3 regions of the Arthrobacter sp. AOP29-A2-19 genome follow, and region 3 is predicted to be linked to each of the others. Evidence: predicted binding sites of a transcription regulator. Region 3 holds the regulator's gene; each other region holds the start of a gene.
The links. Region 3 encodes LexA, which represses DNA repair genes until DNA is damaged. Its sites were predicted from a motif close to TCGAACANNTGTTCGA; they were not measured.
Positions count from the first base shown of each region.

Region 1: AC3ZJJ_RS14490 (DUF222 domain-containing protein) is a predicted target of LexA. The motif match lies at 5,430-5,445, and genes of this name have one in related genera.
Region 2: AC3ZJJ_RS10525 (shikimate dehydrogenase) is a predicted target of LexA. The motif match lies at 6,913-6,928, and genes of this name have one in related genera.

Region 1 is NZ_CM176894.1:3,145,035-3,155,321, reverse strand. It holds gene AC3ZJJ_RS14515 (acyl-CoA dehydrogenase family protein) at 1-507, opposite strand, end outside; gene AC3ZJJ_RS14510 (universal stress protein) at 766-1,242, opposite strand; gene AC3ZJJ_RS14505 (CitMHS family transporter) at 1,269-2,693, opposite strand; gene AC3ZJJ_RS14500 (sensor histidine kinase) at 2,884-4,608, shown strand; gene AC3ZJJ_RS14495 (response regulator) at 4,613-5,284, shown strand; gene AC3ZJJ_RS14490 (DUF222 domain-containing protein) at 5,478-6,776, shown strand; partial or broken gene AC3ZJJ_RS14485 (HNH endonuclease) at 6,835-7,026, shown strand; gene AC3ZJJ_RS14480 (hypothetical protein) at 7,003-7,281, shown strand; gene AC3ZJJ_RS14475 (SSI family serine proteinase inhibitor) at 7,408-7,794, opposite strand; gene AC3ZJJ_RS14470 (3-methyladenine DNA glycosylase) at 7,899-8,798, opposite strand; gene AC3ZJJ_RS14465 (S8 family serine peptidase) at 8,992-10,287, shown strand, end outside.
Region 2 is NZ_CM176894.1:2,279,838-2,290,124, forward strand. It holds gene AC3ZJJ_RS10480 (S8 family serine peptidase) at 1-53, shown strand, start outside; gene AC3ZJJ_RS10485 (hypothetical protein) at 61-291, shown strand; gene purN (phosphoribosylglycinamide formyltransferase) at 301-891, opposite strand; gene AC3ZJJ_RS10495 (hypothetical protein) at 972-1,379, shown strand; gene AC3ZJJ_RS10500 (DinB family protein) at 1,376-1,897, shown strand; gene AC3ZJJ_RS10505 (cell division protein PerM) at 1,930-3,201, opposite strand; gene AC3ZJJ_RS10510 (sulfite exporter TauE/SafE family protein) at 3,353-4,102, opposite strand; gene AC3ZJJ_RS10515 (glycosyltransferase family 4 protein) at 4,189-5,367, shown strand; gene AC3ZJJ_RS10520 (MFS transporter) at 5,426-6,772, opposite strand; gene AC3ZJJ_RS10525 (shikimate dehydrogenase) at 6,944-7,816, shown strand; gene AC3ZJJ_RS10530 (sugar phosphate isomerase/epimerase and 4-hydroxyphenylpyruvate domain-containing protein) at 7,819-9,768, shown strand; gene AC3ZJJ_RS10535 (IclR family transcriptional regulator domain-containing protein) at 9,777-10,287, shown strand, end outside.
Region 3 is NZ_CM176894.1:1,931,984-1,942,270, forward strand. It holds gene rplT (50S ribosomal protein L20, sunset domain variant) at 1-164, opposite strand, end outside; gene rpmI (50S ribosomal protein L35) at 268-462, opposite strand; gene infC (translation initiation factor IF-3) at 581-1,555, opposite strand; gene AC3ZJJ_RS08955 (DUF1844 domain-containing protein) at 1,876-2,244, shown strand; gene AC3ZJJ_RS08960 (SseB family protein) at 2,310-3,212, opposite strand; gene priA (bifunctional 1-(5-phosphoribosyl)-5-((5-phosphoribosylamino)methylideneamino)imidazole-4-carboxamide isomerase/phosphoribosylanthranilate isomerase PriA) at 3,233-3,976, opposite strand; gene AC3ZJJ_RS08970 (hypothetical protein) at 4,047-4,202, opposite strand; gene hisH (imidazole glycerol phosphate synthase subunit HisH) at 4,202-4,837, opposite strand; gene hisB (imidazoleglycerol-phosphate dehydratase HisB) at 4,838-5,458, opposite strand; gene AC3ZJJ_RS08985 (histidinol-phosphate transaminase) at 5,525-6,646, opposite strand; gene AC3ZJJ_RS08990 (LysM peptidoglycan-binding domain-containing protein) at 6,736-7,197, opposite strand; gene lexA (transcriptional repressor LexA) at 7,486-8,208, shown strand; gene AC3ZJJ_RS09000 (ATP-dependent DNA helicase) at 8,268-10,277, opposite strand; gene hflX (GTPase HflX) at 10,270-10,287, opposite strand, start outside.

The DNA.
Region 1 (10,287 bases), 1.2 Mb from region 3:
CGAGATCTGGCCCCCGGTCGAGAACGACTTGCGGCCGGAGAAAACGAGCTCGTCGCCCTCTTCGCGGATCGTCAGGTCCGAATCCCGTGGGTTCACCGCGCCCCCGAAGAGGAAGTTGTTGCGTGTGTAGAGCTCCTCGACGGCGGCGATCTGCGCGTCGGTGCCAACGAGACGGGCGGCCCACGCCCAGAGGTAGTGGTAGCCGAGAACTTGCCCGATCGACCCGTCGCCCCGGGCGACGGCGCGGATGATCCTGTAGGCGGTGGCCCAACTCTCGCCCGCCCCGCCATGCTCGCGCGGGCCGAGCAGCGTGACCAGGCCCGACTCCTTGAGGAGACGCACCTCTGCGTGGGGAGCCGCGTTCGCGCGGTCCCGCTGGACGGCGTCGACGGCAAGGACGTCGGCAACTTCCTTGGCCCGGGCGAGCCACTCGGCGGCGTTTCGGGGCGTTGCCGCGTCCCGCCAGCGGTCGGCGAAACCTGCTGTCACTGAATCCGTGGTTGTCACGTTCGTACCTCTCCGGTTGGTTCATGGGGTGTTGGAGTGGGCGCCCAATCGCAACAGTAGGAGAGCGTGCGGGCCCGCTGGCCCGTGTGTCCCAGAATGACCCGCATTACCTGGAGTGACCTCCGCGGGTCCGCCCCGCGGAGGCAACTGTGACCCGGAATGACGCGAAAAGACGAGGGCCTCCCCCTCCGGTCCACACGCTTGCGCGGTGATTCGGCGGGGGAGGCCCTCGTCGTGTGTTGCGCCGGGCCGCGGCGGCTACTTGACCGCCAGCACGGGGCAGGGGGCCTCGAGGATCAGCTGCTGGGCCACGGATCCCAGGAACAGCTTCATCATCGGCGACCTGCGCCGCACCGAGATCGCGAGGAGCTCGGCGTTCGTGCGCTCGACGAGGTCCAGGATCTGGTCGGCGGCCTCCGCGCCGGCCCGATAGACGCGGAACTCGATGCCCGCCTCAGTGAGCTGGCGGGCGATGTCCTCCGCCTCCGCCTGTTCGCCGAGCGAGGGGCTCGAGGCCTGGTCCGAGCGGAACGAAACGACGTGGAGTGCCGCCGGATTCCCGGCCGCGCCCCGGTACACGGACTCACGGACCGCCTCGTCGAGCACGGACCGGCCCGCTTCGCCGCGCAGGGAGGCGACGACGATGGCGGTGGGTGCCGCGTCGACGGCTCCGGACTCGGCGACCACGTGGTCGCGGACGGGGGTGGAACCGGTGGTGGTCAGGAAGTTGGACACGGGATTCCTTTCGGGGTGGGGGCGGGTCAGCCGATGCCGATGGCGCCGACGAGCACACCGACGGCGAGCATCACGAGCGAAACCACCAGGGCCCGCCACAAGACCTTCTTATGGTGGTCGCCCAAGTCGACGCCGGCCAGGCTGACAAGGAGCAGGATGGCGGGAACCAGCGGGCTCTGCATGTGCACCGGCTGGCCGGTGATCGAGGCGCGGGCCATGTCGACGGCCGGGATGCCGTAGTGCGCGCCGGTCTCGGTGAGCACGGGGAGGATGCCGAAGTAGAAGGCGTCGTTGCTCATAAAGAACGTTGCAGGGATGCTGATGAGTCCGGTGATGACGGCCAGGTAGGGGCCCATGCTGTCCGGAATCACGTCGACGAGCCACACGGACATCGCGTCAACCATGCCCGTGCCGGAGAGCACGCCGGTGAGGACGGCGGCGGCGAGCACCATGGAGACGACGGCGATCACGGACGACGAGTGCGAGGCCAGCATCTTCGCCTGGTCGGAGACCCGGGGGAAGTTGACCACGAGGGCGATCGCGCTGCCGACCATAAACAGGTACGGCAGGGGGAGGATGTCCACCACGAGCAGGACCATGATGGTGACCGTCATCGCGAGGTTGAACCACAACAGCTTCGGGCGAAGCGTGGGACGGTTCGGATCCAAGACCGTGTCGGCCAAGCTGGAGCTCGAGGCCCCCGAGTCCTCGCGTTCCAGGACCGCGACCGAGCCGGAGCCCGCGGCCATGCCGGAGCCGCCGGGAACGCGCGGGGAGCTGGCGGTTTTGGACGATCCCGTGGCCGAGCCGGCGGGGTCCCAGCGCTCCGGGTCCTCGCGGCGCAGGCGGCGTCGCTCGGAGAGTCCCAGGGTCCAGGCGAACGCGAAGACCACCACAAGGCCGATGGCCAGGGCGGGAAGCATCGGAACAAAGACGTCGGAGGCGTCGACGCCGAGTGCGGCGGCGGCGCGGGCGGTCGGCCCGCCCCACGGGACGATGTTCAGGGTGCCGTTGGTCAGGCCGGCGACACAGGTCAGGACCACCGGGCTCAGGCCCAGGCGCTGGTAAACGGGCAACAGTGCGGCGGTGACCACGATGAACGTGGTGGACCCGTCGCCGTCGAGCGAGATCACGCCGGTGAGGATGGCGGTGCCGACGACGACCTTGGCGGGGTCGTGTCCGACAAGCCGTACGATGCCGGAGACCAGCTTGTCGAACAGGCCTACGTCGATCATCAGGCCGAAGTAGATGATGGCGAACATCAGCAGGGCGGCCGTCGAGGACATGTCCGCGACGGACTCCAGGACCATGTCGCCGATCCCGAGGCCGGCGCCGGCGAAGAGGCCGAACGCGGTGGGGACAATGATGAGTGCCAGGAGCGGCGTCAGCCGCTTGGTCATGATGAGCGCCATAAACGTGGCGACCATCGCGAACCCGAGTATGACCAGCATGGGTGCTCCTCGTCGTTGAGAACCGGGGGGATTCCGGTGTTCGGGGGGAAAGTGGGGCGGGCCACAGGCCTGCGTTCCAGATCACGTTACGGAGCCGCATGCGGGCGGGCGCGTTTGTGATGTCTTCGCACCGATCTACCCATTACGCCGATTAAGTGCGTTTTGCTCGCGGTGCTTCTAGTCTGGACGGGTGCGTAGCAATCGATCCTCCGGTAGCTTCACCCGCAGGATGATGCTGCTCCAGTTGGGAGTCGTGGGCGGCATTGTCCTCCTGTGCGTGGTGGCGGCCGGGTGGCTGACCATCGAGCGTGTCCACGACCAGGCGGAGCAGGAGGCCCTTGGCATCGCCCGCACGCTGGCCGCCGACCCCGAGATCCGCACGGAGGTGACCAGGCAGGCCGCCCTCGACGACCTGGATGCGCCGGCTTTGCGCAGCGGGCCCGTGCAGCGGGCGGCGGAGGCCGCGCGGCAGCGGACCGGGGCACTGTTTGTGGTGGTGACCGAGGACCGCGGATTCCGGCTCTCCCATCCGAATCCGGCGCTGGTGGGCGGCATGGTCAGCACCGAGCCCACGGCGTTGGGCGGGGGTGAATCGGTGTCGCGGGATCGTGGCACGCTCGGCGAATCGGTCAGGGCCAAGGTGCCGGTGTTCGGGACGGGGGACCGTGTGGTCGGCGAGGTGAGCATCGGCGTCGCCGTCGCCCGGGTCGACGTCGAGGTCCGTCAGGCGGTGCTGTCCGTGCTGGCCGTGGGACTGGTGGCGCTGGCGCTTGGCGGCATCGCGGTGGCCACCCTGGTGCGCCGGCTCCGGCGCATGACCCTGGGCCTCGAGCCGGAGGACATGGCGCAACTGGTCCGCGACCAGGAGGCCGTGCTCTACGGCGTGGACGACGGCGTCGTCGGTATTGGCCCGGACGGCCGGATCACCCTGCGCAACCGCGCCGCCCGGCTGCTGCTCGGGCTTCCCCAGCGCACCGACCCGCGCGACATCGTGGGACTCGACTTCCGTGGGGCGGGGCTCCCGGAGGGTCTGGTGAGCACCATCGAGCGGCGGCCCCCCGCGCCCGTCCGGCTCGAGTTGCCCGAGCGGGTGGTCGTGGCCAGCGTGCGCGAGGTTGTCCGCGACGGCACCTCGCTGGGGCTGGTGGTGATGCTGCGTGACGTCACCGCCGTCGAATCGCTGGGCAGCCGCCTCGATGCCGTGGAGACCATGGCCTCGGCCCTGCGCGCCCAACGCCACGAGTTCGCGAACCGTCTCCACACCGTGTCCGGGCTCCTGGCGGGCGGCGAGGTGGAGCATGCCCGCACCTACCTTGGCGAGATCATCGAGTCCGGTCCCCTCAAAGAGCCGGTCGCGAACATCGCCGCCGTCCAGGACACCTACGTCAGGGCCTTCCTCGGCGCCAAGGGTGTGCAGGCGCACGAGCGCGGCGTCGCGTTGCGCGTGGGGGAGGCGACGGCGATCGGCGGGATGGTAGCCGAGGCGCAGGACGTCACGGCCGTTTTGGGCAACCTGGTGGACAACGCGCTGGAGGCGGCCGTCTCGGGATCCGGCGAGGGCGGCCGGTGGGTGGAGGTGGACCTGCTCGGGGAGGGCGACACGCTGCACCTGGCCGTCGCGGATTCGGGGGACGGGGTGTTACCCGGATTCGATGCCTTTGCCGAGGGTGCCACGACCCGGCAGGGGGCGCCCGGTGCCGAACACGGCCACGGCCTGGGGCTGGCGCTCTCCCGTCGCTTGGCACGCCAGCGCGGCGGCGACGTGTGGATCGCGGACAGTGGCGGGGCCGGCGAAGGGGGAGCGGTCTTCTGCGCCAGGCTGCCCGGAGTGCTGTCCCCTCCCGACCGTCCCGGCCAACCTCCGACCGCGCCGCCGCCGACAAGCCACCCCAACGCACCCACAAACGAGGAGTAGCAAGATGAGTGTCCCGGACTCCGACATCCGCGTCCTGATCGTCGACGACGACTTCCATGTGGCGGCGCTGCACGCGGGCTACGTCGATGCATTGCCCGGCTTTGTCGCCCTTCCCCCCGTCCACGATGCCCGCATGGTTCCCCGCGTGGTCGCCGAGCTCAAGCCGGACCTCCTGCTGCTGGACGTCTATCTCCCGCAGGGGTCCGGCCTTGACCTGCTGGCGCAGCTGGACGTGGATGCGTTTGTGCTCAGCGCCGCCGCCGAGGCGCCGACCGTGCGGACGGCGATGCGGCGCGGCGCGCTGGCCTACCTGGTGAAGCCGTTCGAGCCCAAGGTGCTTGCGGCCAAGCTGCGGGGCTACGCCCGCTACCGTCGCCTCCTGACCGCCTCCGCCGGCCTTGACCAGGCGGAGATCGACAGGGCGCAGCGTGCCCTCCTGGCCGGGGAGGAGCCGTCGTCTCCCTCTTCCGGCGCGGCCACCGAGCAGGCCGTCCTGGCGGCCGTGGCCTCCGCCGGCGGCGAGGTCACCGTGGTGGAAGTGGCCGAGGCTGTCGGGATCGCGCGGGCCACGGCGCAACGCTACCTGGCCCAACTGGCCCAGGCTGGCCACCTGCGGCTTGACCTGCGGTACGGCAGCCGCGGGCGCCCGGAGCACCGCTACTCGGCGCGCGGATAGCAGGGAAGCGGCGCGACATGACTTGGTTGGCCCGGACCGGCCACCTGCGGCTGGACCTGCGGTACGGCAGCCGCGAGCGCCCGGAGCGCCGCTACCGGCGCCGGAGCTTCCCCCACATCCCCGGTGTCGGGGGTGCCATCCACATTCGAATTTTTGTTCCCATTTTGTCGGCGGCGACGCGTAGCGTGGAGGCATGTCGCAGGAACCGCGGGTGAAGCAGCCACTGGGGGTAGAAAGCCTCCGAGTGCACCCCGCCGCGTCACGCACCTTTGGGCGGGAGCTCGCTGCCGTCCAGGATGTGGCCGCTCGTTTGGCGATGTTAAGGTATTCGGATCTAGCTGCGTCGTCCCACGGCGCCTCTTGCAGCGGTGAGAGTGGCCACGCGCATCCCCAAGCCGCCCACGGCACCGCCAATACCAGCGGCCAGTGCGTCCCCTTCGACGCCGCCTCCGGGGCGATCGACTTGTTGCGTGCATTGGAACTGCTCAAGTCGGCCGCGTGCGCCGCGCAGGCGCGTCTCTCCGTGGGATTGGACGCCTCCGTGCGCGCCGCGAGGGCGTCGGCCGGGGTTCCTTTGGAGAAGCGTGGAGATGGCGTGGCGCATCAGGTGGCGCTGGCGCGGAGAGAATCCCCGCATCGGGGGCGAACCCATCTGGGACTCGCGAAGGCGCTGGTGAACGAGATGCCCCACACCTTGGCCGCTTTGGAGGCGGGCATGCTCAACGAATGGCGCGCTACGCTGGTCGTCCGCGAGACCGCGTGCCTAAGCGTGGAGGACCGCGCGCTGGTCGATGAGCAGGTCTGTGCGGACCCGGCCGTCCTTGACGGCATGGGCGACCAGACGATCAAGAACCGGGCCAAGGCCGCCTCCATCGCCTTGGATCCGCGCGCGGTGGTCAGGCGTGCCCGTCGAGCCGAATCCGAGCGGAGCGTGTCCTGCCGCCCCGCGCCGGACACCATGGTCTACCTGACCGGACTGTTGCCGGTCGCCCAAGGCGTGTCCGTCTATGCGGCCCTGTCGGCGGAGGCGGACCGCCTGCGAGCGACGGGGGACCCTCGCGGGCGCGGCCAAGTCATGGCCGACACGCTGGTCGAACGCGTCACGGGTCGCTCGGAGGCAGGAGCGGTGGACGTCTCAGTCCAATTGATCATGACGGATCGCGCCCTGTTTCAAGGCGACTCCGAAGCGGCACATCTCACCGGATACGGGACGGTACCTGCCCAGTGGGCCCGCGACCTCGTCCGGATCGGCCCAACAGGGGCCACCTCGCCGACGAATGCGGCTTCACAGGACACCGGTCGCAGGAACGGTTCGGCCATCCATCCAACAGATCCGGACGAGTTGAGAGTCAAGCCCGGGACCGCGCCGTGTCTCGAAGATCCAGCCGGACTTGGGGGCGGATCCAGAAGTAGCCCGCGACCCGCACTACCTGCCGCAATCCACAGCCGAATCTGGCGGCGGGGAGACGACGGCCGAGCCAGCTTCCGATGACCCGCCACTCCATCCCGATGGTCTGCCGCCGGATCCCGCTGACATGCCGCCGTATGTCAGGGTGTGGTTGCGCCGGCTCTACACGGAGCCGTCGACGGGAGAATTGCAGGCCATGGACTCCAGGTCCCGGATCTTCCCGGAGGGCATGCGCCGTTTTGTCGCCGCTCGGGACAAAACGTGCCGCACTCCGTTTTGTGATGCGCCGATCCGGCACCATGATCACGTTGTGCCCGCCGCCATGGGAGGAGCCACCGGAATCGAGAACGCCCAGGGCCTCTGCGAGGCCTGCAACTATGCCAAGGAGGCCGACGGATGGTCCGCGGAGCCAACAGCCGGCGAACGGCATGCGGTGGCATGGACGGCGCCGACTGGGCACCGCTACACGTCCACGGCGCCGTCACAGCCCGGGGCGCCGGCGCCCGGCCGGATGAACGGTGAACTGGTGCTGCACCGCGGCCGCCGCCGTCGGACCTTCCTGCTACAGCACCTCAGAACGCCGGCCTAGGCAAGCACATCAAACGGTAGTGGTGAGGGCGTCAGGCCGCCGATATAGGAAGGCGCAGATATGGCAAGCGCATCAGGCGGCCGGCCGGGGGCGTATGAAGCGGTCGGAGGCGCAAACCCCGTGCGCCTAGACCCCGGACGAGCTGCCGCGCCCGAGGAGCGCCTCCGCTGCCTTCCACGCGGAGATCTCGCAGCCATCGCGCAGCGCGAACCTCTTGTTGACCGGCGTGCCGTCCACGGTCCCGGTCACCACGGCGACCTGGGGCCCGCCGTAGACCTGGGTGCACCGCACGTTCTTGTTCGGCAGCGCAGTGAGTGCGGCCTCGCCGCTTTCGGTGAGGAACGCGCAGGCCTCCTCGGGGCTGGGGTGGTCCGTCCCCGCTGCGGGCGCTCCGTCCACGCACACCACCCGGTAGGTCGTGTCCACGCAGCTCCCGTTGGGCATCATTTCCACGATCACGTCCGTGGTGCCCTCCGCGGGCGATCCGCTCGGGCTGGACGGGCAGGGGCTCACGCTCGGCTCCTCCGGTGGGGTCGGCACACACGCGGACACGGCGAGCAGGGCCGCCATGACGCATAGAAACATCACACGACGCGGCCTGCGGTGAGCGGCCGGTCTCATGGTCGAGCGCTCCAGGCCCCGAAGGCGTCGATGGCCGCCAGTAGCCGGACGCGCAGCCCGGCGGAGCGTTCCGCGAATCCCTTTTGCAGGGCCACGTAGCGCGCCTTGCCCTGCGGGGTCTCGATCCTGATCGGCTCGTGGCCCCAATCGCCCAGATCGTACGGGGAGGCCTGCATATCCATGGTTCGAATGTCCCACGCCAGCTCGAAACAGTCCATGACCAGGTCGCTGGGAACTGCCGGGGAAAGCTTGTAAGCCCACTTGTAAAGGTCCATGTTGGCGTGCAGGCAGCCCGGCTGCTCCAGCTCCCGTTGTGTTTCGCGCGTCGGCACCACCTCGTTCAGGCCAACCGCCTGCGGCGTGTAGAAGCGGAAAGCGTCGAAGTGGGTGCACCGGATCCGGTTCTCCTCAACGACCCGGTCTGTCCCGCCCGCGCCGAGACGCAGCGGCAGGTATTCGTGGCGGATCCCATTCTCCTCGGAGCGGTACGCCATGGCCCATTCGTGGAGGCCGAAACAGGAGAACTGGGCCGGACGTGCCGCCGTGCCTCCAAGGATGATGCGGGCGAACTCCACGGCCTCGGTCCGGGCCGCAACGAACGTGCCGGCGTCCAGCGCCATACCGGCCCCGTCGGTGGATGGCGCGTAAAACTTCCACCCCTCCCTCTCGCGGGCCGCACCTCCGGCGAGCACCACGCCTGGCCCCGGGTGCCAACGCCGGAGCTGGCCCGGCTTTTGCGTGTAGTAGGTGAAAAGGAAGTCCTCGATGGGGTGCTTGCGCCCTGTCATGCGTCGGGCAAGGAAGGGCTCGGCGAACCGGTCCACGCGCCGGGCATGGGCCTCGGCACGCGGAAGCCACTGCCCCTCGGTCAGGAGTGTGGCCGTCGGTGAGTTCATGACGCTTATTATCCCGCGGGGTGTGACGTTGTCCGCAAATCTACGAAAAGTGTCAATCACTCATTTCATTTCTACTTGACATGCGGTAGGTTTCTTTCAGATTTCCCCTCGTGTGAGTTGGGACACGCTGGTAGCCGGGCGGGAAATCGCGCCCCACGGGCATCGTCACCGCACCCACGAAAGGTACCTTGTTATGGAGAACGTCTCAGGGCGGACGGGACGGCGGCCCACGTGGCGCGCCGCGACCGCCGTCGCCATGGGCCTGCCGCTCATCGTCACCATGGGCCTCGGCGCCCAGCAGGCAACGGCGGCACCCCAGCAGGACACGACGGCAGTGGCCGTCACCCCCCAGGCCTTCGAGGCCGGCAACTACATCGTCGTCCTGAAGGACGCCCCTGTGGCCAGCTACGACGGCGGGGTCGCCGGCATCGCGTCCACAAAGCCGGACCGCGGCGAGAAGCTCAACGTCAAGGCGCCGAACGTCAAGGCCTACGAGGCCCACCTGAAGAAGCAGCACAAGGCCGTCGCGGCAACGCAGGACGTGTCCGTGCAGCGCGAGTTCACCACCGCCGTCAACGGCTTCCAGGCGGACCTCTCCGCGGGCCAGGCGCAGGAGCTCTCCAAGGACAAGAACGTTCTCTCGGTCAGCGAGAACGTCCAGTTCGCGCCCGACTACACCTCCACGGACTTCCTCGACCTGCGCGGCAACAAGGGCGTGTGGAAGGACCAGTACAAGGGTGAGGCGAATGCCGGCAAGGGCACCGTCGTCGGTGTCATCGACACCGGCTACCTGCCCAGCAGCCCGTACCTCCAAGGCGCGGAGGTTTCCGCGCTTCCGGGCAAGAAGAAGGCCAAGGTCGGCGAGCCGTACCTGGCGGCCGACGGCCAGATCGCCATGCTCAAGTCGGACGGCACCGTCTTCAAGGGCGAGTGCGAGGTCGGCGAGGGCTTCGACGGTTCGCTCTGCAACGACAAGGTCGTCTCTGCGCGCTACTTCGCCGACGATTTCGTCAAGTACGTGCCCGTGACGGAGCGCGCGCCCGAGGAAGTCCTTTCGCCGGTCGACGTCGCCAGCCACGGCACCCACACCGCCTCCACGGCCGCCGGCAACAACGGCACCGAGCAGTCGGTCAACGGCCGCGACTTCGGCACCGGCTCCGGCGTGGCCCCGGCCGCAAAGGTCTCCGTCTACAAGATCTGCTGGGAGGACAAGGACCCGGACACGGGCGGCTGCTATTCGTCGTCGTCCGTCCAGGCGATCGAGCAGGCCATCATCGATGGCGTCGACGTCCTGAACTACTCCATCTCCGGCAACAACAACTCCGTCGTCGACCCCGTGGCCATGGCGTTCAAGAACGCCGCCGCCGCGGGAATCTTCGTCGCCGCCTCGGCCGGCAACTCCGGACCGACCGTCTCCACCGTCAACCACGCCTCGCCGTGGTTGACCACGGTCGCCGCCGCAACACACTCGGCGGAGCTCACGGGCACG
Region 2 (10,287 bases), 350 kb from region 3:
ACGGGCGGGCCCTGCGCCCACAATCGAACGACACAACCACCGGCCAGGAGTAGGTGTCCCATGCGCATCACAGTGACGGTCGATTCGGAGCACGCGGACCGCGTGGAGGACGTCGCTTCCCACCTGAGCGGGGCCGGCATGCACGTGGACCGTGTCCTCGGGTCCCTCGGCATGGTGTCCGGCACCGCGGACGACGCCAGTTGGCCGGCCTTGGAGGCCGTCGAGGGCGTCGCGTCCATCGACGTCCAGCAGGACGTCACGCTGGCCCCGCCGGAGAGCGAGGTCCAATAGCCGGGAAGCCTACGCCCGGCGCCCGGATTCCGTCCTCTGCCGCGTCGAGAGCTCCGCGAGCGTCTTGATCAGCAGCGCGCGCTCCGCCACCTTGATGCGCTCGTGGAGCGTGTCCTCGGTGTCGTCCGGCAGCACCGCCACGGCGGTCTGCGCCAGGATGGGTCCGGTGTCGACCCCCGCGTCGGCGATGTGGACCGTGCAGCCGGTGATTTTGACGCCGTAGGCCAGCGCGTCGCGGACGCCGTGCGCCCCCGGAAAACTGGGCAGCAGGGCGGGATGGGTGTTGATGTAGGTGCCGTCGAAGGCGTTGATGAACTCTTCGCCCACGATCCGCATAAAGCCGGAGGAGACCACGTAGTCGGGCGCGTAGGACAGACACCTCTCCGTCAGCGCGTGGTTCCATTCCGCGCGCTCGGCGAAGTCCCTGAAATTGACCACGAAGGTCTCGATGCCGGCGGCCGCGGATCGCTCCACGCCGTAGGTGCCGTACTTGTCCGCGCCCACGGCGGCGATCTCAACGTCGAGTTCACCGGACGCGACGGCGTCGATGACGGCCTGGAGGTTGGATCCGGTGCCGGAAACGAGGGCAACAATTCGCATACCCTCCAGTTTAGGCGGTGGCCGGACGCCACCGGTGCCGCGCGTCGTCGCCCCGCGGGGACCGGCACTACGCTGGAGTCATGACCGCGCCATCACAGTACTCAGTGGCCGAGGAGTTCCGCAACGTCTCGGCGTGGGTGCGTGCGGCCATCATTCTGATGCTCGGAGCCTATTTGGCGGCCGGCGCCGCTCTGCCTTGGAAGCTGGTGGCGGTGGCGCTCGGCGTGGCCGGGGTCGTGGTCGGCGTCGTCACGACCGTCAAGGTTTTCCGCGCCCCGGTTCCCGGCTTTATGCGCGCCACGATTCCGTTGGCCACGCTGGCGTGCCTGCTCTTTACGCTCTCGACCGGCGTCCAGTCCGTGTTCTATGGGCCGACGTCGGACTACGAGCAGTGTGTGCAGGATTCCGTGACCGACCGGGCGCAGAGCCAGTGCCAGCGCGACTACGAGGAAAAACTCAGGAACCTGGAAGGAATCATCGGCAGATGAACGATTGGACACCCGACACCAAGGACTGGACCTGGACGCTGGAGCGGCGCTGTCCGGAGTGTGGCGTCGACGTCGCCGAGCTGACGCCGCAGGACGTCGCGGCAGCGATCCGCGCGTCGCTTCCCCGCTGGCAGGCCGCGCTGTCCCGCGAAGACGTGGCGGAGCGCCCGTCGCCGGGCGTGTGGAGCGTGCTGGAGTATGGCGCGCACGTCCGCGACGTCTTCCGGGTCATGCACTACAGGCTGGACCTCCTGCTGACCCGCGAGGCGCCCACGTTTCCCGACTGGGACCAGGACGGGACTGCCGTCGAGGACGACTACGCCGGCCAGGACCCGCGCGCCGTCGCCACGCAGCTGGCCGCGGCCGGACGGGGAATGGCAGACGCGCTGGACGCGGTGCTGCGCCGGGACCTGGAGCGTTCGGGGACGCGCAGCAACGGGTCCGTGTTCACGGTCCGGACACTTGGCCGCTACGCCTGGCACGACGTGGCGCACCACCTGCACGACGTCGGGGCCTAGCCGACGTTCGGCCCCCGCGTGGCCGACGGCCGCTAGTCGTCCAGAACCGGGTCGCGCTCGAACACGGGCGCCACCAGGTAGCCGATGACGGCGCCGATGCAGATTTCGCCGGCAAGCATCAGGGCGGTCGTCCACGGGTTCGGGCCGATCTCCGTGAGGCGGCCGATTCCCAGGGAGCCGCCGGAGAGCCAGCTGCCGAGGAGCGAGACCAGCCCCGCGGTCAGCCCGATGAACACGCCGAGCGCCAGCGTGGAGGCGGCCAGCGAGGCCCACCGGGTCTTGTTCTTGATGGCCACCCACTCGTCCAGGTGGTTCTCGCCCTCGCGGAGGAACCACCATCCCGCCACAATTCCGGCGGCCACGGGGACCAGCATAAAGAGCCAGGCAGAGTCCAGTGACCCGGTGGGCAGCGCGGCCAGCACGGGCACCGCGGGCAGCGGGCCGACCGTGGTCTGCAGGGTGCTCAGGGTGCTGCCGACGCCGAGCGTGAAGCCGCCGCCGCTGATCCAGGCGAGCGTCCACGCGGCGAGGTTGGGCATCAGACCCAGTTGGCCGATCGTGAGAACCGCGCCCCCGATGGGCCCGCCGCGCAACTGCTGGTACACGTTTGAGATTTCCACCCAATGGATGCCGAGGTTGACGGCGAGCACCACGCTGGCCAGTGCCATGGCCGCCACGTAGCCCAGGGCTCCGGCGCGCAGGACGGCCCAGACATAGGAACCGGCCCAGCGCGAGTGCTGGCTGGCCTTGGCGATCCAGGCGGCCATGTCCACGCCCACCAGCCTGCCCCAGGAGCCGGCCTCGCGGTAGGCGCCGACCACCACGCCGGCCCCGGCGGCGACGAGTGGCACCAGTGCGGCCGCCCCCAGATTGACCTGCACGTCCTCGGTGCCGACGGCGTAGCCCGTGATCAGGCCGAAGAGCATGTAGGCGACCAGCGCGCCGGCGATCCCCTGCCAAAGCTGGTCCGTGTAGGAGGCGCGCGCGATCCGGCGCCCCGCGCGCCACGAGAGGAAGAACGGGATCAGGGCCAGCCCAAGCGGCACCAGGGACATGGTCCCGCTCAGGGTCTGCGCCGAGTCCTCGCCCACGGGCACCACGATGTGCAGCGGGACCCCGTGCATGACCAGCCACACTTGGCCGGCCAGCTTGAACAGCGACTCGAGGGCCCTGGCCTCGAACCCGCCTCCGAACCACACGACCACCAACGGCACAACGACCAGCGCCGCGGAGAGGAACGCGCTCTGCAGGAACTCGAGGGCCCCCTGCAGCCACAGCGGCATGGGCAATCCGTCGCGCAGCATGGTGCGCAGCGACTCCGCGAATCCGCCCGCTTTTCCGGGTCGGTCGACGTCGTTCCTGGGGGGCACTCGCTGATCTTTCATCGAGTCAATCGTGCCACCGATCGGGCACCGCGGCGGCCAGCGACTCGGTGCCGGCGCCGGGGCCGGGCGGTCACATCGCCTCCAACAGCCCCTTCACCAATGCGGCGATCGCACCGAGGAAGGCGATGCAGATGACGAATACCCGCGCGTGCCGGTCCTTCACGTGGCGCTGAAGCGCCTCGCCGCCGAAGATTCCCACCACGATGGCGACGACGATCAGTGCCCAGGCCCACGGCCCGACCGCCGGCATCTGGGACGGGTCGGCGATCAGCTTCGTGGCGACCGAAACAATGCCGATGACAACGAAGAACGGCTGCAGCGTGGCCGCAAAAGGCCGCTGCTCCCACCGTGCGAGGATCGCGTAGGCGCTGACGGCGGGTCCGCCGACCCCCGCCATGGCGTTGGTCAATCCAGACACCGCCCCGGCGACGGCGCGGGGCGCGTTGCCGGCCACCACAACGTCCGCCCGGCTCAGCAGCACGGAGAGGAGCAGCGCCACCAGCACCACGGCGCCGACCGTGATGGACAGCGCGGAGGACGGCAGCAGCCCGGCAAGGATTGCCCCGGGGATGGAGCCCGCGAGGCTGAAGACGGTAAACCAACGGAAGATAGACCAGTCGATGTCGCGCCACACGCGGGGCGCGATCAGGGCGGAAGACACCACGCCACAGATGTTGACCAGCAGGACGCCGGTGTGTGGCCCCAGCAGGATCACGAGGAACGGCGACACCAGCATCGCGAATCCCAGGCCGGCCACCCGCTGTGCCACGGCGCCGACGACGATCAGGCCAAGCACCAGCAGCAACATTCCGGAATCCACCGGCTCAGCCTACCCGTGCGGCAACGTTCACCCCGCCTGCGTACCTTGTTCATGCGGGCGACACCGTCCGTGGCGACGCTGGAGGGGTGAAGATCGCAGTCGTTGCCGAGTCCTTCCTGCCCCACATGAACGGAGTCACCCATTCGGTGCTCCAATTGCTGGCCCACCTCCGCCGCGAGGGCCACGACGCCCTGGTGATCGCCCCGGCGTCGTCCTGGGCCGGTCCCGCCTGGGCGGCCCATCCGGCGCCGGATTCCGTGGAGGGCTTCGACGTCGTCCGCCTTCCCTCGCTGGCCCTCAACGGCTACCCGAACGTGCGCGTCGCGGCCGGCACCGTGGCGCGCGTCCGCCGCCTGCTCGCCGCCTACTCCCCCGACGTCGTCCACGTCGCCAGCCCCTTCGTCCTGGGTTGGCGGGCCGTTCAGGCGGCCGAGCAGTTGGGTCTCCCCACCGTCTCCGTCTACCAGACGGAGATTCCCGCCTATGCCGGCCGCTACGGCGCGCCTTGGCTGGAACAGCTCCTGTGGACGCACCTCGGCGCCATGCACGGCGCCTCGACCCTGAATTTAGTGCCCAGCACCTACTCCATGGCCCAGCTGCGCGACGCCGGAGTGCCGAGGGTGCGCATGTGGCGGCGGGGCGTGGACGCCGTGCGGTTCCACCCCTCGAAGCGATCGGAGGCGCTGCGCGCGAAGTTGGCGCCCCACGGGGAGCGGCTGATCGGGTTCGTCGGGAGGCTGGCGGCGGAGAAGCAGGTGGAGGACCTTGCCGCCTTGGACGCGCTGCCGGGGGCGCGGCTGGTGATCGTGGGCTCGGGGCCGCTGAAGGACCAACTCCGCGCGCAGCTCCCCAACGCGCACTTCGCGGGATTCCTCGGCGGGGACGAGCTCGCGGAGACGGTCGCCTCGTTCGACCTGTTCGTGCATCCGGGCGAGTCGGAGACCTTTTGCCAGACGATCCAGGAGGCCATGGCCGCCGGTGTCCCCGTTGTGGCGGTCGGACGCGGCGGACCGCTGGACCTGGTCGACTCCTCGCGCACCGGCTGGGTCTACGCCCCGGGCGACCTGTCGGATCTGGCCGCCCGGGCGTCGGACCTGTTGTACGACGACGCGAAGCGCGCCGCGTTCGGGGACGCCGCCCGCGAGGCGGTCCGGGGGCGGACCTGGGAGGCCCTCTGCGACGAGCTGCTGGGGCACTACCGCAGGGCCATGGACGTCAAGTCCCGCCAGCTGCACGCCGAGGCCCTCGGCTACATCGGACTGTAGACGAGGGCCTCGGCGGGGCGGGCGACGGCGCGCGGGGACCGCTCCCTGGATGCGCTGCCTAGACGCGGGCGGGAACCGGCTTGAGGCCGAGCTCCGACGTCGGAATCTTGTATGACTCCCGCGCGGTCAGGGCCGATCCGGCGGAAATCAGGGCGATGATGGCGGTGAAGATGCTGATCCTCACCCAGCCGCCCTCCTGGATGCCGCCGAGCGCCGCGACGATCGACGGCGCAAATCCGGCCATCAGGAAGCCGAGCTGGGTGCCGATGGCGAGGCCGGAGAAACGCACCTTGGAGCTGAACATCTCGGCGTAGAAGGATGGCCACGTGGCGTTGGCGGCCGCGTAGGCGAACGAGAACACGCAGATGGACAGCGCAAACTGCAGCAGCGTGTTGCCGGATTCCATGGAGAGCAGGTAGAACGGCATGATCACGGCGCTCATCAGGGCGCCGTAGATGAAGACCGGCTTGCGTCCGATCCGGTCCGCAAGGCGGCCGAAGAGCGGCTGCGTGAACAGCGCGACCACGTTGCCCGCGACGACGAGCCACAGCGTGATCGACGAGTCGACGTCGCCGACCTCCTTGCCGTAGGTGATCGCCAGCGTGCCGTAGACGGTGGACACCGCGGCGATGAACGCGCACAGGACGACGCGCAGGACATCCCGCCAGTGGTTCTTCAGCAGCACCCCGACCGGCAGCTTGACGATCTCGTTGTTCGCCTTCGCGTGTTCGAACTCCGGGGTCTCGTGGAGCGAGCGGCGGATGAAGTAGGTGACGATCACAACGACGGCGGACAGCCAGAACGGGATGCGCCAGCCGATGCCGAACTTGATCTCGTCCGGGAGTGCCACGACGGGGATGAAGACGAGCGCCGCCAGGATTTGGCCGCCCTGGGTGCCGGTGAGCGTCCAGGAGGTGAAGAAGGAGCGGCGGTTGTCCGGCGCGTGCTCGAGCGTCAGAGAGCTCGCTCCGGCCTGTTCGCCCGCGGCGGAGAGGCCCTGCATCAGGCGCGCGAGCACCAGGAGGATCGGTGCGAGCCAGCCGACCTGGTCGAAGGTGGGCAGGCAGCCGATCATAAAGGTCGCGGCGCCCATCAGGATCAGCGTGAACATCAGGACCTTCTGCCGGCCGATCCGGTCTCCGAAGTGGCCGAGGATCACGGCGCCGACGGGGCGGGCGATGTACGCGAAGCCGAAGGTGGCGAGGGACATCACCGTCGCGTTGGCGCCGGCATCCGGGAAGAAGACGGTCGGGAAGATCAGGGCCGCTGCCGATCCGAAGATGAAGAAGTCGTAGTACTCGACCGCACTGCCCATGAAGCTGGCGAGCGCGGCCCTGACGGGGGTGCGGCCCTTGGTCGAATCCACGTCCGGCGACGACGGCGTCGCTGGGCTCTCGTGGGTCATGGTCTCTCCTTGGTCTGGGGCACGTGTTGGGGGAACGATGTGCCTCTGAATATTCGCTGTGTACGCTATCCGCACAGCTGTACGGAAAGCGTACAATTGGGTCTAGAGTAGAGCTACGTCACACCCCTTGGCAATACCGGTCACATATGTGTCCGGGGAATAGGACACACGGTGAGCACTTTTGGAGAGTCGTATCTGGTTGGCCTGATCGGCGATGGCGTCACGCCGTCGCTCACGCCGCCGATGCACGAGGCGGAGGCCGACGCACAAGGGCTGCGCTACCTGTACCGGCCCATCGACCTCGCCGCCATCGGCCGGCCGGGAACCGACGTCGGGGAACTCCTGCGGGCGGGACGCGAACTCGGGTTCAACGCGTTCAACATCACCCATCCCTGCAAGCAGGAGGTGCTGGGCCACCTCGACTCGGTATCGGCCGACGCCGAGCGCCTGGGTGCAGTCAACACCGTCCTGATCCGCGACGGAAGGTTCCACGGCGAGAACACCGACTTCTCCGGCTTCGCGGGCGCGCTCCGGTCGGGCCTGGCCGACGTCGCGCTGGACCGGGTGGTGCAGCTGGGGGCCGGCGGGGCGGGAGCCGCCGTCGCCTATGCGCTTCTCGCGTCCGGCGTCCGGCACCTCTCGCTCATCGACCTGGACCCGGCGCGCACGCGGGAGCGCCGCGACGCCCTCGCCGCACTGTTCCCCGACCGCACGGTTCAGGCCCACTCCCCCGACGCGATCGCCGCCGAACTGGCGGCCGCCGACGGCTTTGTCCACGCGACCCCCGTGGGCATGCACCAACATCCCGGCATGCCCGTGGACCCGGCCCGCCTGGAGCCGCGGCACTGGGTCGCCGAGGTCGTCTACCGGCCGGTCGACACCGAACTCGTCCGCACCGCGCGCGGCATCGGTTGCCGCGTGCTCGACGGCGGTCACATGGCGGTGGGACAGGCCGTGGACGCGTTCCGGCTGATCACGGGCCTCGAACCCGACGCCGGGCGGATGCGCGCGCACTTCCTGGACCTGCTGGCGAAAGGGCTCTGACCATGCGCACGTCCATCGCGACCGTCTGCATCAGCGGGACCCTCGAGGACAAGATGCTGGCCTGCGCGCGCGCCGGCTTCGACGGCATCGAGATCTTCGAGCAGGACCTTGTGGTCAGCCCGATGTCCCCGGAGGAGGTCCGCGCGCTGGCCGACCGGCTGGGCCTGAGCCTGGACCTGTACCAGCCGTTCCGCGACTTCGACGGCGTCGCGGAGGATGTGTTGACCGAGAACCTGCGCCGCGCCGAGGCGAAATTCCGGCTGATGAACCGGCTGGGCGTGGACACCATGCTGGTCTGCAGCAACGTGGCGACTGCGACGATCAACGACGATGCGGTGATGGCCGCGCAGCTCCGCCGCCTGGGCGAGCTGGCTGAGACCTTCGGCGTTCGGATCGCCTACGAGGCCTTGGCGTGGGGCAAGTTCGTGAACACGTACCGGCACGCGCAGCGCATCGTTGACCTCGCGGACCACCCCGCCGTCGGAACATGCCTGGACAGCTTCCACATCCTCTCCCGCGGCGACGACCCCTCCGCCATCGAGGACATCGACCCCGCCAAGATCTTCTTCGTCCAGCTGGCCGACGCGCCCGTCCTGGCCATGGACATCCTCTCCTGGAGCCGGCACTACCGGGTGTTCCCGGGGCAGGGCGGGTTCGATCTGGCGACCTTTATGGCGCACCTGGTCCGGTCGGGATATGCCGGGTCGGTGTCGCTGGAGATCTTCAACGACACGTTTCGCCAGTCGAATGTGGAGCGGACCGCCGTCGACGCGCTGCGCTCCCTGCTGTGGCTCCAGGATCGGACAGCCGAGCTTCTGGCGCGCGGGCCCGCTCCCAAGCGTGCCGGAAGACCAGATGCCCGGCAGGCCATGGAGCTGACCTCCCTGCCGTCCGTCGAGGCGCCCATCGGCTTCGACTTCGCCGAGATACGCACGGACGCCCCGGACGACGTCGCACAGATGCTGGCGCAGCTGGGCTTCGAGTTCCGCGGCCAGCACCGTCGCAAACCCGTTCAGTTGTGGACGCAGGGCGCGGCGAGGATCTGCATCAACGGGCAGCGGGCCCGCGGGACCGCACCGACGATCTCGGCCCTCGGCTTCCAGGTCGCCGACCCCGACGTCGGCGTGAGGCGCGCGGTGGGCCTGAGGGCCAAGGCCGTGTCCCGGCACAACACCGCGGACGAGCAGCCGCTCGGGGGCGTCAACGCGCCGGACGGGACGGAGGTCTTCTACTGCCCGGCCGATCCGCTCCCGCGCTGGATGGGAGAGTTCGGGACGTTCGCTTACAGCGCGGGCCCGACGACGGCGGACGGCGGCGGCGAGGCCCGGCGTGCACAGGACTCCACGGACGGGGCCGGCACGGGACCGCTGATTCTTTCGGTCGACCACGTGAACCTTGCACAACCGTGGCAATCGTTCGACGAGGCCGTCCTGTTCTACGAAAGCGCGCTGCGCCTGGACACACGTCCGCCGACCGAGGTTCCCAGCCCGCTGGGACTCGTCCGCAGCCAGGTGATGCGCACCGCCGACGGTTCGGTCAGGCTGGCCCTGAACATCGTGCCGCAGGTGCTGGATTCCGTGGGCGAGACGCCGCAGTCGTATCCGGAGCACGTCGCGTTCCTGACGACGGACATCGTGGCGGTCGCCCGCAGGGCCAAGGCGGCCGGCATGGATTTCCTGCAGGTACCGGACAACTACTACGAGGACTTGGCCGCCCGGTTCCCGCTCCCGCAAGAGGACATTGCGCTCCTGCGCGAGCTCGACCTGCTCTATGACCGGGACGAAAACGGCGAGTTCCTGCACTTCTATACGGAGACGACGGGCGAGATGTTCCTCGAGGTCGTGGAGAGGCGCGACGGGTACGATGGCTACGGCGCGCCGAACGCGCCCGTGCGGCTGGCCGCCCAGTTCGAACGGAACCGCCTGCGCGGCGGCCAACGGACAAGAATCTAGGGAGAACGGTGGCTGAGGAGCTGCGGGACGACGGGCAACCGGACTACTACGTGAAGTCCGCGGAGAAGGCGCTGAGCGTGCTCTTGGCCTTCACGGCCGAGGAGCCCCTGCTCACCGTCACGCAGGTCGCCGAGGCCGCAGAACTCAGCCGCGCCGCTGCCCGCCGGTTCCTGCTCACCCTCACCGATTTGGGCTACTTGTCCATGGAGGGCAACGGCTTCCGGCAGACACCGCGCGTGCTGGACATCGGGGCCGGGTACTTGGCCGGCATGAGCCTGCCCCGCATCGCACGCCCCCACCTGACCGAGCTGGCCCACCGGCTCGACGAGACGGCAACGCTGAGTACGCTGGACGGCCAGGATGCGATCTACGTTGCCCGGGTGGCCGCGCCGCGCCTGCACACGGTGACCCTGAACATCGGCAACCGGCTCCCCGCGTGGGTGACGTCGATGGGCCGCGTGCTGGTCGCCGCCCTGCCCGAGGATGCGCGCGAGAACTTCTACCGCGAGACGGTCCTGA
Region 3 (10,287 bases):
CCCTTACGCTTGCGGCGGTCGCCGTAGCTGTAGACGAACGAGTGCAGCAGCTGTTCCTTGGCCTTGCGGTAAAGGCGCGAACGCTGACCGCGGTAGCCCTTGGCCCGCTCGAGGATAACCCGGCGCTTCTTGTGGGCGTTTACCGCCCGCTTCACACGTGCCACGTGTGTACTCCTTAATGCTCTGCCCCCGGGCCGTCCACAAGGTGGGTTCCGGCCAAGGGAAAACTATGGATGGATGGGAGCCGCGGCCCCCGGGTGCGGTTTGCTAGATTCCCAGCATCCGCTTGATGGTCTTGGTGTCCGCCTTGGCGACGATACGGTCGCCCTTGAGCTGGCGCTTCAGGCTGGACGGCTTGTGCTCCAGGTAGTGCCGGCGGTTGGCCTGCTGGCGCTTGAGCTTGCCGCTACCGGTGAGCTTGAAGCGCTTCTTGGCTCCACTGTGGGTCTTGAACTTCGGCATGTCCGCCGTTCTCCTTACGTGCTCCCGTGTCCCTGAGGACCGGGGATCTCTCGTGTCTCCGGTTTCGGAGGCACGTTGGTGGTGTGCTCGCCCCGTGGGGCGCGCCGCACCGGGTCGGCTACTTGGCCGGGCCCGGCTTGGCTGGCTTGCGGGGCGCCGGCTTGGGCACGGCCGCGGGCTTGGGGGTGGGCCTGGGAACCGCGACCACGGGCTTCGGTGCCGCCTTGGGCACCGTAGTCGCAGTCGTTGCCGGCTTTGGCGCCGCCTTGGGAGCGGACGCCGCCGCGGGCCGTGCCGGAGCCTTGGCGGCCGCCGGAGCGGGAGCCTTGGCTGCGGGGGCCTTGGCGACCGGAGCGGAAGTCTTCTCCGCGGTCTCGACGGGGGCCGCGGCGGAGGCCTCCGGCTTTGCCTCTTCCTTCGCCGGGGCCGGCGCCTTCGCGGCCTCGGCAGCATCCGCCTCGACCTGGGCCACCCGGGCCATGAAGTCGTCCGGGAGGTTGTCGGCCAAGCTCTGCGTCAACGCCGGCTGGTCGCCGGAGGTGTCGACGCGTTCCTTGGAAGCCACCGACCTGGCCTTGTCCGTCTCCCGCTGCTGCTGGCGGCGGGCTTCGGCCTTGGCTTCGGCCTTGTTCTTCAGCGGCCCCACGACCATGACCATGTTTCGGCCGTCGATCCGCGGGGTGGATTCGACCATTCCGACCTCCGCGACGTCCTCGGCAAACTTGTTGAGGAGGCGGATGCCCATTTCCGGACGCTGCTGCTCGCGGCCACGGAACTGGATCATGGCCTTGACCTTGTCGCCGGCCGCTAGGAAGCGGAGTGCGTGGCCCGTCTTCGTCTCGTAGTCGTGCTTGTCGATCTTGAGGCGGAAGCGGATTTCCTTCAGGACCGTGTTGGTCTGATTCTTGCGGGCCTCGCGGGCCTTGACCGCGGCTTCGTACTTGTACTTGCCGAAGTCCATCAGTTTGCACACGGGAGGCTTCGCCGTGGGCGCCACCTCGACGAGATCAAGGTCGGACTCCGACGCCAGACGCAACGCGTCCTCGATGCGGACCACGCCCACCTGTTCGCCGTTGGGTCCAACCAACCGCACCTCTGGGACGCGGATTCGATCATTAATGCGTGGATCGCTGATGTGTAACTCCTGCTGTTGATCGTTCGGAAGCCGCCCACACATGGAGAAGGCCTCCGTCTGCGGGGCAGGCGGAGGCCAGTGAATTCGTAAGACGGCGAGCCGTCCGGCGGAAACCTGGGTTCCACGCCACCGAATTGACCCGGCGGCCTGTGCGGCTGCGGCGGGTGGGAGTAGGCCTCCACTTGCGTACCGGAACCGCGCGCTCCAATGCCACCCAATGTTTCCCAGCGGCACCACCGAATGCGCGATTCCAGTCGGTCTGTGAAAAGCTTAGCAGTATGAGTACCCCTGAAACCAATTCGGCCGCCCCCTCCACCGACACCGACCACGTGCGCGACATCTCTGAGGTCGCCGCCGTGGAGATCATCACGACGGCGGCCGTTCACCTGATGAGCGCGGCCGCGGTCAAGTGCGGCCTGGCCGAAGGCCCGGATGCCGAAGAGCTGAAGGACCTGGACGAGGCCCGGAAGCTCATCACCGCCCTCGCCGGCCTGATCACCGCCGCGGCCCCCGAAGTCGGCAGCCAGCACGCGGCGCCGCTGCGGGACGGACTGCGCACGCTGCAGCTCGCCTTCCGCGAGGCGTCCACCATCCAGGACGCGCCGGGCCAGGGACCGGGCGAAAAGCTCACGGGCCCCGTCAACTAGCAGGACATCCGAAGGGCCGGCCGCCATGCGGCCGGCCCTTCTCGGCCTTAAGGCCCTCCCGTGGATCAGGCCGCGGGCGGCGCCGCCTTCAGGGAGATCTCGAGAGAGTCCACCGCCTCCGCGAACGCCGCGTCGGCGCCCAGCGCGCTCTGGATCCGGGCGGCCGCCGCCCGGGCGTCCGCTTCGGCGGTGCCGGCCCTGAAAGAAATCTCCAGGCGCAGCTCCGGCCCCGGGCCCCCGCCCGCGAGCACACGACCGTCGGCGGAACGGCTGGCGACGCCAGCACCCGGCCCCGCGGAAATGCCCACCACCGTCGCTTCCGCGTCGGCGAGCCGCCTGAGTACCTGCAGGTGCGCCGCGTCCTTGTAGCTCGGCAGCCAAGGCTCTTGGCGGGCCAGGGACCAGACGGCGGGCCGTCGCAGCACGAACGTAACGCGCGCGCCCGGATCCACGACCAGAAGATGCGCGCCCTCGGCGACTGCCGAGAGGGCCGCCCGAGGGGCATGGACCGCGACCGGCCGGGCTTCGGGATGCCAGGCCTGGAGGCGCTGGACGGTTGTGAACACCGGGAGGGCCGTCCGCCCGTCGGGGGCCGTGATGGTGACCAGAGCCATGTCGGCCTCCTTGTCCTCCACGACGCCGTGCGCGCCGGCGCCGCCGTCGGCCAGAGTCGCCACCACGGGGATGAACACCCGCGCCGTCGCCAGGGCGGCGTGCACGTCCTCCTCTGCGGCGGCGCCCGCCAGAAGTCCCGCGATCGCCGCCTCGTAGCCCGCGTCCGCGGAACCGTCGTCGTCGTCGAAGTGGTGCAGCGGGTTGCCCTCGCCGGACAGGTCGCGGCCCGCCCACGGGCGTCCGGCCGAATCGGCGGCCCCGCCGGCGCGGTCGAGAGCGGCGGCTATGTGTCCGGGCAGATGCCGGGAAGCCGACGGCACATCCCCGGCGGCGGGACCATCGTGCGCTCCCACGGGGTGCCGGAGTCCGCCGCTCAGCGTCGGCCAGCCACGTCGAGGGCCTCGGGCAGGGTGAACTTGCCCGCGTAGAGCGCCTTGCCGACGATGGCTCCCTCCACGCCCTGCGGAACAAGCTCGCGCAGGACGCGCAGGTCCTCGAGGCTTGAGATGCCGCCCGAGGCAACGACGGGCTTGTCGGTGCGCTCGCACATCTGACGCAAAAGCTCGACGTTCGGCCCGCGCAGCGTGCCGTCCTTGGTGACGTCCGTGACGACGTAGCGGGCGCAGCCGGCATCCTCAAGGCGGGCGAGAACCTCCCAAAGGTCGCCGCCCTCCTTGGTCCAGCCGCGGGCAGCGAGCGTCGTTCCGCGCACGTCGAGCCCGACGGCGATCTTGTCTCCGTGGCGCTCGATGGCCCGTGCTGTCCACTCCGGATTCTCCAACGCGGCGGTGCCGAGGTTGACGCGCGCCGCGCCGAACTCGAGTGCGCGGTCCAGGGACTCGTCGTCGCGGATGCCGCCAGAAAGCTCCACCTTGATCGAGAGCTCGTCGGCGACCCTGCGCAGCACCTCCGTGTTGTTGCCCCGGCCGAAGGCGGCGTCCAGGTCCACGAGGTGGACCCACTCCGCGCCGTCGTTCTGCCACGCCATGGCGGCCTCGAGTGGATCGCCATAGCCCGTCTCGCTGCCGGCCTCGCCCTGGACAAGGCGCACGGCCTGCCCGTCGGCGACGTCGACGGCGGGAAGGAGCTCGAGAACGGGGACGTCGTGGTTGGTCATGTTCGGCACTTTCGGTTCGTTGGGTGTATGTGGTGCGCGGTGGTCCCGCCGCCAAGGCGGCGGGGCCGCGCTAGTCGGCGAAGGTCAGGACGTAGGCCGCGAGGAGTGAAAGGCCCGCGAGGACCCAGCAGGTGATGGTCCACGAGACGTGTGCGCGCTGCTGCCGCAGCGAGATGGCCCCGCCCGCGAGGATGCCGGCCAGAGCCATCAGCAGGATGCTCCACATCAGAGGGTCCCGAGCCAGTTCTCCAGGAGTTGCGCCCCCGCGTCGCCGGACTTCTCCGGGTGGAACTGCACCGCGGACAGCGGGCCGTTCTCCACGCCGGCGATAAAGCGCGCGCCGTGCTCCGACCACGTGACCTTCGGCGGCGTCATGGCGGGCTGGAGGACCTCGAAGTCCCACGTCTGGACGGCATAGGAGTGCACGAAATAGAAGCGCTCGTCCTCAATGCCGGCGAACAGGCGCGTGCCGGCTGGGGCCTTGACCGTGTTCCAGCCCATGTGCGGGACGATCGGCGCGGGAAGGAGTTCAACCGTTCCGGGCCACTCGCCCAGCCCCTTGGTGCGGACGCCGTGCTCGACACCCTCCTCGAAGAAGACCTGGTGTCCCACGCAGATCCCCATCACGGGACGGTTTCCAGCGATGCGGCGTCCGATGTAGCGCGCCGCGCCGACGTCGCCGAGTGCCTTCATCACCGCGGCAAAGGCGCCGACGCCGGGTACCAGGAGGCCGTCCGCCTCCAGGACGTCCTCGGGCCGGGCGCTCAGGGTGACCGACGCCCCCACCCGTTCCAGCGCGCGAACGGCCGATCGCACGTTCCCCGAACCGTAGTCCAGGACCGTGACCTTGGGCGCAGCCATCTACAGTGCGCCCTTCGTGGAGGGGATGGCGTTGCCGATGCGCGCGTCGGGCTCGACCGCGGTCCGCAGCGCGCGGGCCAGCGCCTTGAACTGGGCCTCCACGATGTGGTGCGGATCCCTACCGCCCAGCACCCTCATGTGGAGGCAGATCTGGGCGTGGAGCGTCAGCGACTCGAAAACGTGGCGCGTGAGGGACCCGGTGAAGTGCCCGCCGATGAGGTGGTATTCCTGCCCGGCGGGCTCCCCCGAGTGCACCAGGTAGGGGCGCCCGGAGATGTCGACCACCGCGTGCGCCAGCGCCTCGTCCAGCGGCACCGTCGCCTCGCCGAAGCGGCGGATTCCCGCCTTGTTGCCCAGCGCCGTGCGCAACGCCTCTCCGATGGTGATGGCAACGTCCTCCACCGTGTGGTGGACGTCGATGTGCGTGTCCCCCGTGGCCTCGACGGTCAGGTCGATCAGGGAGTGCTTGGACAGCGCGGTCAGCATGTGGTCGTAGAACGGCACCGAGGTGCTGATGTTCGCGACGCCGGTCCCGTCGAGGTTGAGCTCCACGAGGACCGACGACTCGCTGGTCTTGCGCTCCATGCGGGCCCGTCGGCCGTTGGGCGATTCTGCAGACATAGATGATCCTTAGGCCTGGAAGGTGGTGGGCGGCGCGCCGGAGGGCAGGCGCCACCTAGGGCAAGTCTACCCGCGGGCCCCCGACGGTTCCGGCTCGAGCAGCTCCTCGAGCCGGTTCAGGAAGGCGGTGGTTTCGGCCTCCGTGCCCGCCGTCACACGCAGGTGGCCGGGGATCCCGACATCCCTGACCAGGACGCCGGCGTCCAGGAGCCCCTGCCAGATCCGGCCGGGGTGCTCCATCCCACCGAAGAACACGAAGTTGGAGTCGCTCGCGGCGGGCGAGAGTCCCAGCCGCTTGAGTTCGTCGACGATCCTGTCGCGCTGCATCTTGATGTCCTCTACGGTGGCCAGCAGCACGTCGACGTGCTTCAGCGCGGCGTTGGCGGTCGCCTGGGTAACGGCGGAGAGGTGGTATGGAAGCCTGACGAGCCGCAGCGCGTCGGCGATCTCCGGCACGGCGGCCATGTAGCCGAGCCGTGCGCCCGCAAGCGCGAAGGCCTTGCTCATGGTGCGGGAGACGATCAGCCTGTCGCGTCCGGGCAGGAGGTTCAGTGCGGAGCGGGTGCCGATCATGGCGAACTCGGCGTACGCCTCGTCGACGATCACGATGGCCTGGCTCGCCTCGCCGGCCTCGTAGACCGCCTCCACCACGTCGAGTCCCAGGGCGGTCCCGGTGGGATTGTTCGGCGAGCAGAGGAAAACGATGTTCGCTCCGCTGGCGGCAACCTGTTCCGCGGCCGACTCCGCCGAGAGGCCGAAGTCCTCGGAACGGACACCCCGGACGTAAGCGGTGTCGGTCCCGCTGGCCAGCAGCGGGTACATCGAATAGGTGGGAGGAAAGCCCATGGCGATGCGGCCTGGGCCGCCGAACGCCTGGAGAATGTGTTGCAGCACTTCGTTGGATCCGTTGGCGGCCCAAACGTGGTCGGCCGTCAGCCCGTGCCCGAGATAGTCGGCAAGGCGCTGCCGCAGTTCGGTGAACTCGCGGTCGGGGTACCGGTTGAGCCCCGGGGCGCAGGCCGCGACATCGGCCGCGATCGCGGCACTGACCTCGGGGGGCACGGGATGGGTGTTCTCATTGACGTTGAGCAGGATCGGCACGTCAAGCTGCGGGGCACCGTACGGCTCGAGTCCCCTGAGGTTGTCCCGAAGCGGCAGTCTGGCCAGGCGCTTAAGCTGATCACTCACCGGACAATTCTAGTGCGGCACCGATCGGCGCCCCAATCGCGTCGGTCCACGGGTAACATTCGCCGGCGCGGCGCGCTCCTGGCGCGGCCCTACCGACCGGACGGGACGAACAGTTCCTGACCGGGAACCAGCGTTGGGCCGGAAAGGTTGTTCAGTTCGACGATCTCCGCGATGATCTCTCGCGGGTCGCGGTGCGGCGCGAATTCGGCTGCCAGCGCCCAGAGCGTCTCGCCCTCCACGACGGTCACCGCCGCGGCGTCGACGGGCGATGCCGCACCGGCTCCGGCTGCCATGGCGGGCGCGGTGAAGACGCCAAGCAACACCAGGAGGGCCGTGGCCCCCAGCATGACCGGAAGCCCGATCAGCAGGAAACGGCCGCGGCGCGTCAGGTGCACACGCCGTGGAACGTCGGTGGTGTGCCCCGACGAGGGCTCGGCGTCCGCGCCGACGATGCGGAGATGGGGGACGGCCACCGCGGACCGTGCGGCGGAGCCGGCGCTATGGGGGCGTGCCGCGGGGCGAACAGTTGCGGGGAGCGCGATCTGAACCATGACGTGCCTTTCTGATTGCTTCGGCCCCCAGCATGCGGGGGTTCGAATCCGTCCGTGTTCGAAGTTCTTGGCTTCGAAACTTTCATTCGAACGCATCTTCGAATTTTACTTCTCCAGTTTTAGCATGCCTAGACGATGAATGTCGAGACACGTTCGAACAAACCTTTGAAAGAGGTACCCGTTCCACTAGCGTTGAGATAAGCCGCCAGTGGGATCGACTACACCACCGGCCACCGACAGAATGCGCAACTCTCCCGCAGCGACGGGACAACGAGGATGGGGTACAGCATGAGCACAGCGGAGAATCCGGCGCCGAAAAAGGCGCCGAAGAGCCTCACCATCCGGCAGAAGAAAATCCTCGAAACCATCCAGCGCGCCGTGGCCTCGCACGGGTATCCCCCGTCCATGCGCGAGATTGGCGACACGGTGGGCCTGGCCAGCCTTTCCAGTGTCACGCACCAGTTGGCGCAGCTCGAGAAGCTCGGCTACATACGCAGGGATCCTCGCCGGCCGAGGGCCATGGAGATCCTGATGCCGCTGACGCTCAGCGAAGGGGCCAAAACGGAGTCGGCCTCGGGCGAGGCCGACCTGACCGCGATCAACGGCATGCCCGTTTCCGAGCTGAGCACGTCCGCGGACACCGCCATGGTGCCGCTGGTGGGGCGCATCGCCGCGGGCGGGCCCATCCTGGCCGACCAGACCATCGAGGACGTAATGCCGCTGCCGCGCCAGCTCGTCGGCCACGGGGAACTGTTTATGCTCAAGGTCAGCGGCGACTCGATGGTGGAGGCTGCCATCTGCGACGGAGACTGGGTCGTTGTGCGCCGCCAGCAGAACGCCCAGAACGGCGACATCGTGGCCGCCCTGCTGGACGACGAGGCGACGGTCAAGACGTTCCGCCAGCGGGACGGGCACACGTGGCTCCTCCCCCAGAACCGCCAGTACGAACCGATACTCGGCGACCACGCCACGATCATGGGCAAGGTCGTCTCGGTGATGCGTTCCCTCTAGCCCGGGGAGCGGGCCCTGCCCGCCGGCGTACCGGCGGCGGGGACCCGTTGGGCGCTTGCCTAGGAGCCGGCTAGCCGCTCCAGGGCGCCCAGCACCGTCTTCTTGTCTGTCGTGGCCCACATCGGCGGCAGCGACGCGCGCAGGAAACTCCCATAGCGCTCGGTGGCCAGCCGGGAATCGAGCACGGCCACCACTCCCTTGTCCGCCGTCGACCGGATGAGCCTTCCCGCACCCTGGGCCAGCCGGACCGCCGCGTGGCTCGCGGAGACCGCCATAAATCCGTTCCCCCCGTGACGCGCCACGTCCCGGCTCCGGGCCGTGGACAAGGGATCGTCCGGGCGCGGGAAGGGAATGCGGTCGATCACGACCAGGCGGCAGGCGGGCCCCGGGACATCGACGCCCTGCCAAAGGGTCATGGTGCCGAACAGGCACGTGTCCCGTTCTTCGCCGAACCGCTTGACCAGGGAGGCCATCCCCGACTCTCCCTGGCAGAGGATCTCCTGCTCGAGGACCGGTCGCAGGGCCTCGGCGGCCTCCTCCGCCGCCCGACGGGACGAGAAGAGGGCAAGCGTTCCGCCTCCGGCCGCGCGGATCAGGTCGCCCAGTTCCGCGAGCGCCTCGGGCGAGACGTTGCGGGAGGGCTTGGGCAGGTGTTTGGCGACGTACAGCATTCCCTGGCGCGGATAGTCGAACGGGCTCCCCACGTCGACCCCCGTCCACGTCGGCGCACCGTCGCCCAGGAGGCCCAGCGAGCCGGCCACGGGTTCGAAGGCCGCCCCGATGGCCAGCGTTGCCGATGTCAGGACCACGGTACGACCCTCGAAAAGCCCCTCCCGCAGGCGTCCCGCCACGGACAGCGGCGCGACGTTGAGCGTTGCCGGTGTCGATTCGTCCGGCTGAACGAACCCTTGGCCGGGCGTGAAGGCACCGGGGCGGGACGCCCACAGGACCTCCCGCGAGTCCTGGGCGGACTCGAAGCGGTCGCATTGCTCGACGAGGTAGACCAGCTGCGAGCGGGCCATCTGCCGACCCCCGTCGACCGTCTCGTTGGGCGCGGGCTTCGAGTCGGAGAGGGCCACGCGAGCGGCCTCCCTGACTTGCGCCACGGAGGCGGCCTGCTCCGCGTTGAGCCCGGAGGGCATCAGCCCGGTGGGGACTCCCTCGAGGCTGCGCTGGAGCGCCCTGCCAGCCTGGTTGAGGGCCTCCACGCTGACGGCGCAGTGCTTCCGGGCGGCGGAGGCGGCGGCACTAACGAGGGCGACGGACAGTGGGCGCGTCACCGAACTCGTTACACGGTCCTGGAGTTCGTGGGCCTCGTCGATGATGACGGTATCGAATTCGGGAAGCACGGCCAGACCCTCGAAGGCGGCGACCGCGAGCATGGCGTGGTTGGTGATGACGATGTCGGCGTCCGCCGCCTTTTTGCGCGCCAGTTCGCTGAAGCACTCCTCCGCCATGGGGCACTTCTGTGCCCCCAGGCAATCCATGGCCGTGACCGAGACCTGCCGCCAGGCGCGGTCGCTCACACCCGGGACCAGGTCGTCCCGGTCGCCGGACTCCGTGTCCTCGGCCCATTCGCGCAGGCGGACGACCTCCTGGCCCAACGCGCTGCCGGGGCCGGCCCCGGCCGTCAGCGGCCTCGCCGCGCCGTCGTCGCCGAGGGAGAAGAGCGCGCCCTCGTCCTCGTCGGGATACCCGCCACCCAGCTTGTACTTGCAGACGTAGTTGCCGCGCCCCTTGGCGAGCGCGACGTCGACCGGCCGAGGAAGGTGTGGCCCCAGCTGCTTCAGCAGCCGCGGCACGTCCCTGCCTACGATCTGGGCCTGGAGCGCAAGGGTCGCGGTCGAGACGACGACGGGCTTGTCCGACTCGAGGGCGTGGGCGATCGCGGGAACCAGGTAGGCGAGCGACTTGCCGGTGCCCGTCCCGGCCTGCACCAGAAGGTGCTTGCCGGATTCGAGGGATTCGCACACCTTCTGCGCCATTTGGTGCTGTCCGGGTCGGTTCTGTCCGCCCATTCCCTCGACGGCAGCATCGAGAAGTCCAAGAACGTCGTCGACCTCAGCCATGGACGGCGAA